3 regions of the Enterobacter sp. JBIWA008 genome follow, and region 3 is predicted to be linked to each of the others. Evidence: predicted binding sites of a transcription regulator. Region 3 holds the regulator's gene; each other region holds the start of a gene.
The links. Region 3 encodes sigma-54, which starts transcription at its own class of promoters, with help from an activator protein. Its sites were predicted from a motif close to GTTGGCACANNTTTCGCTNT; they were not measured.

Region 1 (3,272 bases), 1.9 Mb from region 3:
AGATACCAGGTAAAGAATTGCACGATCAGCGGAACGTTACGGAACAGTTCCACATAAAGGGTGCCGAGTGTTGAAAGAAAACGGTTAGGAACGGTGCGCAGAATACCGAACAAAGAACCGACAAGAAACGCGATAATCCACGCCGTTATCGATAATGCCACGGTAACCTGAAAGCCGCTCCACAGCCAGCCAAGATAGGTGGTGTTGCCGAACGGGGCTTGTTGCAGAAATATGCCCCAGTTCCAGTCTATTGACATAATAAACTCCAGAAAAAAAAGGGTAGCAGCGCTACCCTCGAAGATTGGTGAGAAGCTCATTTTTAGCGCTGAGTGGGGAACGACCACTCAACGTGTAGTCTGTCCATGCTTCCCGACAATCGAGAGGGCAGGAGATCCCGCCCCTGTAGTTCTAATTAGTTAAGAGCCTTGTCATTTGGAGATTTGAACAGCGCTTTCATGTCGTCAGACAGTTCAAAATTCATGTTCAGGTTTTTTGGTGGAATCGGGTTCTTGAACCACTTGTCGAACCATTTTTCCGCTTCGCCGGAGGTCTGTACCTGAGCGATGGTGTCATCGATCAGCTTTTTGAACTGTGGATCGTCTTTACGCAGCATACAGCCATAGGCTTCTTTCGACTGCGCGGTACCGACGATATCCCAGTTGTCTGGTTTTTTCGCTTTCGCACGCTCGCCCGCCAGCAGGGCGTCATCCATCATAAACGCGACGGCACGACCGCTTTCCAGGGTACGGAAGGAGTCGCCATGGTCTTTCGCGCTGATGATGCGCATATCCATTTTCTTCTCGTCATTCAGCTTGTGCAGCAGCACTTCTGAAGTGGTACCGGAGGTCACAACAACCGCTTTGCCTTTCAGGTCAGCGAAGTCTTTGATCTCACCGCCTTTCTTCGTCAACAGACGGGTGCCCACGACAAAGATGGTGTCCGAGAAGGCAGCCTGTTTTTGACGCTCGAGGTTGTTGGTGGTGGAGCCACACTCGAAGTCGAAGGTGCCGTTTTGCAGCAGTGGAATACGGTTTTGTGAAGTGATAGGGATCAGCTTCACCTGCAGGTCAGGTTTGTTCAGCTTTTTCTTCACGGCTTCAACGATAGCGTTGGAGTAATCCTGTGAATAGCCCACGACTTTTTGCGTGTTGTCGTAGTAAGAGAACGGGACAGAAGATTCACGGTGGCCGACCACGATGACGCCGTTTTTGGCAATCTTGTCGAGAGTGCTGCCTGCTGCAGGCGCATCTTCAGCGTGAACCACGCCAGCAGACATTCCCATAACCAGCATTGCTGTGGCCAGTTTACGTAATTGCATACCCAACTCCTTTTTTATCAGCGCCAGCGACGCATTGATACCCATTGTGATGTTGTTATATCTCGCGCAATGCGAGTGCAGTGTTATGCAAGCTTGTTAACATTTAGTCTGGCTTAATGTAAAGATTTTGCTGCGTTATTGTTTATTTTTGCGAAGCGCGCCGCACCATTCAGAGGCAAATATCTCCCGTTGCACCGTTTCGGTGCTGCCGGCGATCTACGCTGGTGCGACTAAGTTGCACATGAAGCCAAACTGCGTTTACCTGAATAAACAAAGCAATAGGCGTGCCAGAATTGAAATTTTGAGGGAACTGCCGGGTGGCGGCTACGCCTTACCCGGCAACAGAAGGGAAGGTTATTTACGTCGCTGACGCAGGCTCATCAGCACCGCGCCAAAGCCGAACAGCACGGTCATTATCCACAGCGGCCAGTTGCCGGTACGGGCGTATGGCGTCAGCCCCGTGGTTGGCGTGACTTTTGTGGTCAGCACTTCCCGGGTGAACTGCGGGATCATGGCCTGGATTTCACCCTGCGGTCCAATCACAGCGGTGATGCCGTTGTTGGTGCTACGCAGCAGCGGACGCGCCAGCTCCAGGGAGCGCATACGTGCCATCTGGAAGTGCTGCCACGGGCCGATTGACTTACCAAACCAGGCATCGTTTGAGATGGTCAGCAGATAGTCAGTATCCGGGCGGAAGTTATCGCGCACCTGCTCGCCGAGAATGATTTCGTAGCAGATGGCCGCCGTCAGGGCAAATCCGTGCGCGTGCAGCTGAGGCTGTAAGTACGGGCCGCGGCTGAAAGAGGACATCGGCAGGTCAAAGAATGGTGCCAGCGGACGCAGAATCGACTCCAGCGGGACAAATTCACCAAACGGCACCAGGTGGTTCTTGTTGTACCGGTCAGTAGAGTGGTAGCTGTACTCGCTATTTTTCCCGAGCGTAATGATGCTGTTGTAGGTGTCGTAGCGGTTCTGCTGATTCAGACGCGCATCGACAATCCCGGTGATTAGCGTGCTGCCGCGCGCCATCAGCAGGTCGTTCATCATGTTGAGGAACGGCTGCTGGTTAATTTCAAGATCGGGGATCGCAGATTCCGGCCAGATAATCAGCTGTGATTTACCCATTACCTCTTCGGTGGCGTTGGCGTAGATCTTCAGCGTATTCAGCAGCTCTTTCTCATCCCACTTCATAGACTGCGGAATATTCCCCTGCACCATGGAAACCTGCATGGCGCGCTCAGGCTCAGGCGTGAACCAGTGGATATAACGCAGCGGAAAGGGAAGGGCGAACAGCACCAGCGCCACTGCCAGCGGCCTCCAGCCGCGCGAGACGAGCGCCAGGACCAGCAGTCCGCTCACCACCATCAGCAGGAAGTTGATGGCCTCAACGCCCATTACCGGCGCCAGGCCTTTCAGCGGACCGTCAATCTGACTGTAGCCGAACTGCAGCCACGGGAAGCCGGTGAGTACCCAGCCGCGCAGGAACTCGGTTACCTGCCAGACCGCCGGCGCGGCAACGGCGACGCGCAGCCAGGTGGTTTTTGGCCACAGGCGAGAAAGGATGCCGGCGAACAGACCGGTATAGAGCGAGAGATACGCGGCGAGCAATACCACCAGGAAGACGTTTACCGGGCCAGGCATACCGCCAAACTGGGCGATGCTGACATAGACCCAGTTGATACCTGAGCCAAACAGCCCCAGCCCCCAGAAGTAACCGATGGCAGCGGCCTGTACCGGACGACGATTCAGGGTCAGGCCCTGAAGCCCCATCAGGGAGAGGATGGCCGCGGGCCAGATATCGTAAGGTGAGAAAGCCAGCGTACCGCTGGCTCCAAGTAACAGCGCCAGCAGCAAACGGACGCGCTGGCGTTCAAGCAGTGGGGCAAATGCCATTTACATTAATCTTCCAGTTTTGGCACCGGTGAGTCGTCCGGCGTTCTGACGTGAACCTGTA
Region 2 (3,272 bases), 500 kb from region 3:
CCGCTGAGAGTTTTATGGAATGAGAAGATAAGCGCCAGAACAGCGGCGGCAGCAAAACAGGCTACCGCGCTGGTAATCATCATCGCCGCGTTCATTTCGCCCCCTCGTTAAGCGCCTGTAGCAGAGAAAGGTCGCCAAAATCACTGTTGATGGTCAGCTCGCGTTTACGCTTGCTGGTACGGGCGATGTCGCGAATGTTAACCAGAATCAATGCCTTAGTCGGGCAGGTGCGCACGCAGGCCGGGCCCTCCTCGTCGAAGCTGCACAGGTCGCACTTCACCGCCACGGCGCGGATGCCGGGCACCCAGTCCAGCAGCGTGCTGACGCGTGCCGGAGCCGGCGGCGCGGGCGGGGCTTTTGGCGAGTTGGCGTTTGCCGGAATGTGCAGCGGGCGGCTGCCGGAAAATTCAATCGCGCCGAACGGGCAGGCAATGCCGCACAGCTTGCAGCTTACGCACAGGCTTTCGTTCAGCTGGACAGCGCCATCCACACGGGTGATGGCATTCACAGGGCAGACACCCGCGCAGGGGGCGTCTTCACAGTGATGGCAGAGCTGCGGGGCAGACTCTTTTTCATTACGCATGACGTGCAGGCGCGGCATGGACTGCAGCCCATGCAGGCGATGCGTTTCCGAGCACGCCGCCTCACAGGTTCGACAGCCAATACAGACCGTCGAGTCAGCAATTACAAAACGGTTCACCGGGTCATCCTCTGGTGATAGTCATTTTTGACGAAAAACTGTCTTGTCGACACTTCTCGACACACAGTAGTCAGGCCACGTTTGCTGAGGCATTTCCATCCATCAGCTGCTTCAGGTTGACCGGAAGATCGTGCTCAACGGCGGCGTACAGGCCGTTATAGACCGGCGCGATTTTTTCCAGATAGTGCTCCAGCACCTGCTGGCGATCGCGGTTGCTGACGTGGCCGTCCACCATGCCGTCGGCCATCAGCTGCGCCTTCGCAATACACTGTTTTTCGCCGTCTTTTGTCTCGAGATGGTACTCAATGGTGTGGCTGTTGAAGTTATCCGCCAGGGTAACGTTGATCGTGAAATGGCCGAAGAGGACAAAGCGCATGTCGCCCTGCGCCGCGCAGCTCATCGCGTGGTGAAGACGCGCTTTCGAGAGGGTTATGCCCTGAACCAGAGAGTTGCAGTAGAGGTGCCACTGGTCCTGCAGCTGCTGATGACGCTGCGCGATGTAATCCGCTTTTTCGCTGATTTCCCAAATAGTCATAGAAGGTATCCGTGTAATGGAGATAGCGGCTGTTAAGCAGATTCCATGCCAGTTTTTATCTTTATGATTTTAAAAGGTTTTAATTGCAAAACCGCTGTCAACGCCGCGGTGTCGACGTGTCATTTCGACAGCGTTGACATCGTCACGCCTTAACAAAAATCAAGCTGGCACCGTTATTGCATTCAATGGCGCAATTCATTGAGGAGGCGTCATGCACGAAATCACCCTCTGCCAGCGGGCTCTGGAACTTATCGAACAGCAGGCAGTGCAAAACCATGCGAAACGCGTCACCGGCGTCTGGCTGAAGGTCGGGGCGTTTTCCTGCGTCGAGACCAGTGCCCTGCATTTTTGTTTTGAGCTGGTGTGTCGCGGCACGCTGGCGGAAGGCTGCGAGCTCCATATTGAAGAGCAGCAGGCGGAGTGCTGGTGCGGGCAGTGCCAGCAGTACGTCACCCTGCTGTCATCAAAGGTTCAGCGCTGTCCGCAGTGTCAGAGCACCGGTCTTCGCATCGTGGCGGACGACGGCATGCAGATCCAACGCCTCGAAATCGAGAAGGAGTAAAGTATGTGTAGCACCTGCGGTTGCGCCGAAGGCAACCTGTATATAGAAGGGGATGAACATCACCCCCATTCCGCGTTTCGCTCCGCGCCCTTTTCACCGGCCCCGCGGCCTGCGGCGGCTTTAACCGGTATCACCTTCGCCCCGCAACGCTCCGCTGCGGGCGATCTGCACTACGGCCACGGGGAGGCGGGTACCCACGCGCCGGGCATCAGCCAGCGCCAGATGCTGGAGGTGGAGATCAACGTGCTGGACAAAAATAACCAGATCGCCGCCCGCAACCGCGCCCGCTTTGCCACGCGCGAACAGCTGGTGCTGAATCTCGTATCCAGCCCCGGCTCCGGCAAAACCACGCTGTTAACGGAAACGCTCAAACGCCTGAACGGGCGCGTCTCCTGCGCGGTGATAGAAGGCGACCAGCAAACCGTTAACGACGCGGCGCGCATTCGCGAAACCGGCACCCCGGCGATTCAGGTTAATACCGGCAAAGGCTGCCACCTGGATGCGCAGATGATTGCCGACGCCGCCCCGCGCCTGCCGCTGGCGGATAACGGCATCCTGTTTATTGAAAACGTCGGCAACCTGGTCTGCCCGGCAAGCTTTGACCTCGGTGAACGGCATAAAGTCGCTGTGCTTTCGGTGACCGAAGGCGAAGATAAGCCGCTGAAGTACCCACATATGTTTGCCGCCGCCTCCCTCATGCTGCTCAACAAAGTCGACCTGCTGCCGTACCTGAACTTCGACGTGGATAAGTGCCTGTCCTGGGCCCGCGAGGTGAACCCGGAGATTGAGATCCTGCTGGTCTCCGCCACGCGCGGTGACGGCATGGACAGCTGGCTGCACTGGCTGGAGAACGAACGATGTGCATAGGCGTACCGGGACAGATTCACTCCATCGACGGTAATCAGGCCAAGGTCGAGGTTTGCGGTATCCTGCGCGACGTCGACCTGACGCTGGTGGGCAGCAGCGATGAAAGCGGCGCCTCGCGTCTCGGCCAGTGGGTGCTGGTCCACGTGGGGTTCGCCATGAGCGTGATTAACGAAGCGGAAGCCCGCGACACGCTGGATGCCTTGCAGAACATGTTCGACGTGGAGCCGGACGTGGGCGCGCTGCTGTACGGCGAGGAGCGGTAATCATGCGTTACGTTGATGAATACCGCGCGCCCGAGCAGGTGCTGCAGCTTATCGGGCATCTGAAAACGCGCGCGGCGCTGCTGGAATACACGGCGGAAAAACCGCTGCGGATCATGGAGGTGTGCGGCGGACACACCCACGCCATCTTCAAATTTGGCCTCGACCAGCTGCTGCCGGACAACATCGAATTTATCCACGGCCCCGGCTGCCCGGTCTGCGTGCTGCCGATGGGACGCATCGACAGCTGTATCGAGATTGCCAGCCAGCCCGACGTCATTTTCTGCACCTTTGGCGACGCGATGCGCGTGCCGGGGAAAAACGGCTCGCTGCTGCAGGCGAAAGCGC
Region 3 (3,272 bases):
GAGCAAAAAATGCAGGCCTCCAGCGAGAAAGGCAAACGCGTCACGACCGTACTGGTTCCGTCGCAGCTGCAGGACAAAGGCAAAGGCCAGGCCCCGGCACAGAAGAAGAGTAACTAATTCGTTATGGCAACATTAACTGCAAAGAATCTCGCTAAGGCCTATAAGGGCCGCCGTGTCGTAGAAGATGTCAGTCTGACCGTCAACTCCGGCGAAATTGTAGGGCTGCTTGGCCCTAACGGTGCGGGTAAAACCACCACCTTCTACATGGTCGTTGGCATTGTGCCGCGCGATGCCGGCAACATTATCATTGATGATGAAGATATTAGCCTTCTGCCTCTGCACGCGCGCGCGCGTCGCGGGATCGGCTATCTGCCGCAGGAAGCCTCCATTTTCCGTCGTCTCAGCGTTTACGACAACCTGATGGCGGTCCTGCAAATTCGTAACGATCTGACCAGCGAACAGCGTCAGGATCGTGCCAACGAGCTGATGGAAGAGTTCCACATTGAGCATCTGCGCGACAGCCTTGGTCAGGCACTCTCCGGGGGTGAACGCCGTCGCGTTGAGATTGCGCGTGCGCTGGCCGCAAACCCGAAATTTATCCTTCTGGATGAACCGTTTGCTGGCGTTGACCCGATCTCGGTTATCGACATTAAACGTATCATTGAGCACCTGCGTGACAGCGGTCTTGGCGTACTGATCACCGACCATAACGTCCGTGAAACGCTGGCCGTATGTGAACGCGCGTATATTGTGAGCCAGGGCAATCTGATCGCCCACGGTACGCCGCAGCAGATCCTCGAAGACGATCATGTTAAGCGCGTCTATCTTGGGGAAGACTTCCGACTCTGATAGGGTAGAGGTAACGTAACGCCGAACCGGAGAAAAATGCTCTGAACATGAAGCAAGGTTTGCAATTAAGGCTCAGCCAACAACTGGCGATGACGCCGCAGCTACAGCAGGCAATTCGCCTGTTGCAACTGTCCACGTTAGAACTTCAGCAGGAGCTCCAGCAGGCGCTGGACAGCAACCCCCTGCTGGAACAAACCGATCTTCATGACGAGGTAGATACCCAGCAATCTCAGGATACAGAAGCGCTCGACACCGCGGATGCACTCGAACAAAAAGAGATGCCCGACGAGCTACCGCTGGATGCAAGCTGGGATGAAATTTACACCGCCGGAACCCCTTCCGGTACGCGTGCAGACTACCAGGATGATGAGCTACCGGTCTATCAGGGCGAAACCACCCAGTCGCTGCAGGATTACCTGATGTGGCAGGTGGAGCTGACTCCCTTCTCCGATACCGACCGCGCGATTGCCACGTCAATTGTCGATGCCGTTGACGACACCGGCTATTTGACCGTCACGCTGGACGATATTCTGGAAAGCATGGGCGACGACGAGATTGAGCTTGAGGAAGTTGAAGCCGTACTGAAGCGCATCCAGCGTTTCGATCCGATAGGCGTGGCCGCAAAAGATCTGCGTGACTGCCTGCTGATCCAGCTTTCTCAATTCAGCAAAGAGACGCCATGGCTCGACGAGGCGCGCTTAATCATCAGCGATCATCTGGATCTGTTGGCCAACCACGATTTCCGCTCCCTGATGCGCGTCACGCGCCTGAAAGAAGAGGTGCTGAAAGAAGCGGTGAATCTGATCCAGTCGCTCGATCCGCGCCCGGGACAGTCGATCCAGACCAGCGAGCCCGAATACGTCATTCCGGACGTACTGGTCAGAAAACATAATGACCGCTGGGTCGTTGAACTGAACTCAGACAGCATCCCTCGCCTGCAAATCAATCAGCAGTATGCCTCCATGTGCACCAGCGCGCGTAACGACTCCGACAATCAATATATTCGTAGCAATCTTCAGGAAGCGCGATGGCTGATCAAAAGTCTGGAGAGCCGAAATGATACGCTGCTACGCGTCAGCCGCTGTATTGTCGAACAGCAGCAGGCTTTCTTTGAGCAGGGCGAAGAGTATATGAAACCGATGGTGCTGGCGGATATCGCCCAGGCCGTCGAAATGCATGAATCAACCATTTCCCGTGTCACCACGCAGAAGTATCTGCACAGTCCACGCGGTATTTTTGAGCTTAAGTATTTTTTCTCCAGCCATGTGAATACCGAGGGCGGCGGTGAAGCGTCGTCAACGGCCATTCGTGCCCTGGTGAAGAAGTTGATCGCCGCGGAGAACCCCGCGAAGCCACTAAGCGACAGTAAGTTAACCACCATGCTGTCCGATCAGGGTATTATGGTGGCACGACGTACTGTTGCGAAGTATCGAGAGTCTTTATCCATTCCGCCGTCCAACCAGCGTAAACAGCTGGTCTGACACAACCGATAAGGAAGACACTATGCAGCTCAACATCACTGGACAAAACGTCGAAATTACTGAGGCTTTACGCGACTTCGTGAACGCGAAGTTTGCAAAACTCGAGCAGTATTTCGAAAGGATCAATCAGGTCTATATTGTGTTGAAAGTGGAGAAAGTGACTCATATCTCGGATGCCACCCTGCATGTTAACGGGGGTGAACTGCATGCCAGTGCGGAAGGGCAAGACATGTACGCGGCTATCGACGGCTTAATTGATAAGCTTGCACGACAGCTCAATAAACATAAAGATAAACTGAAACAACACTAATTGTCCGGGCAGTTAACGGGTGCAGGAAGGCCTGTTGTGAAACACAACAGGCCATTTGTACAGTTAGCGCTTAGGTGAAATTATGATGAACAACGATTCCGCTCTTCAACTGAGCAATGTCCTTAACCAGGAATGTACCCGCAGTGCGGTTCACTGCCAGAGCAAAAAACGTGCGCTGGAGATCATCAGTGAACTGGCTGCAAAACAGCTGGGTCTGCCGCCGCAGGTGGTGTTCGAAGCGATTCTGACCCGTGAAAAAATGGGCAGTACCGGTATCGGCAACGGCATCGCGATCCCGCACGGCAAACTGGAAGAGGATACCCTGCGTGCCGTGGGTGTGTTTGTGCAGCTTGAAACACCCATCGCTTTTGATGCCATTGATAACCAGCCCGTCGATCTCCTCTTCGCGCTGCTGGTACCTGCCGATCAGACGAAAACCCATCTGCATACGCTGTCGCTGGTCGCAAAACGTCTGGCCGATAAAACTATTTGCCGTCGACTGCGCTCGGCCCAAAGTGATGAAGAGCTCTATCAAATTATCACTGAAGCAGAAGGCAATCAGGATGATGCATAACCAGGAGATGGCCTTCACATCTGTTGTCCTGAGGAGAAACGGAACATGGTGCTGATGA

Region 1: the regulator sigma-54 is predicted to act here: its motif matches at 1,591-1,610, upstream of KGP24_RS06590 (amino acid ABC transporter substrate-binding protein).
Region 2: the regulator sigma-54 is predicted to act here: its motif matches at 1,318-1,337, upstream of hycA (formate hydrogenlyase regulator HycA).

What each region holds. Positions count from the first base shown of each region.
Region 1 is NZ_CP074149.1:1,351,670-1,354,941, forward strand. It holds gene KGP24_RS06585 (amino acid ABC transporter permease) at 1-257, opposite strand, end outside; gene KGP24_RS06590 (amino acid ABC transporter substrate-binding protein) at 413-1,318, opposite strand; gene lnt (apolipoprotein N-acyltransferase) at 1,673-3,211, opposite strand; gene corC (CNNM family magnesium/cobalt transport protein CorC) at 3,217-3,272, opposite strand, start outside.
Region 2 is NZ_CP074149.1:3,801,361-3,804,632, forward strand. It holds gene hycC (formate hydrogenlyase subunit 3) at 1-95, opposite strand, end outside; gene KGP24_RS18365 (4Fe-4S dicluster domain-containing protein) at 92-700, opposite strand; gene hycA (formate hydrogenlyase regulator HycA) at 771-1,235, opposite strand; gene hypA (hydrogenase maturation nickel metallochaperone HypA) at 1,447-1,797, shown strand; gene hypB (hydrogenase nickel incorporation protein HypB) at 1,801-2,664, shown strand; gene KGP24_RS18385 (HypC/HybG/HupF family hydrogenase formation chaperone) at 2,655-2,927, shown strand; gene hypD (hydrogenase formation protein HypD) at 2,930-3,272, shown strand, end outside.
Region 3 is NZ_CP074149.1:4,296,988-4,300,259, forward strand. It holds gene lptA (lipopolysaccharide ABC transporter substrate-binding protein LptA) at 1-117, shown strand, start outside; gene lptB (LPS export ABC transporter ATP-binding protein) at 124-849, shown strand; gene rpoN (RNA polymerase factor sigma-54) at 897-2,330, shown strand; gene hpf (ribosome hibernation promoting factor) at 2,353-2,640, shown strand; gene ptsN (PTS IIA-like nitrogen regulatory protein PtsN) at 2,723-3,214, shown strand; gene rapZ (RNase adapter RapZ) at 3,260-3,272, shown strand, end outside.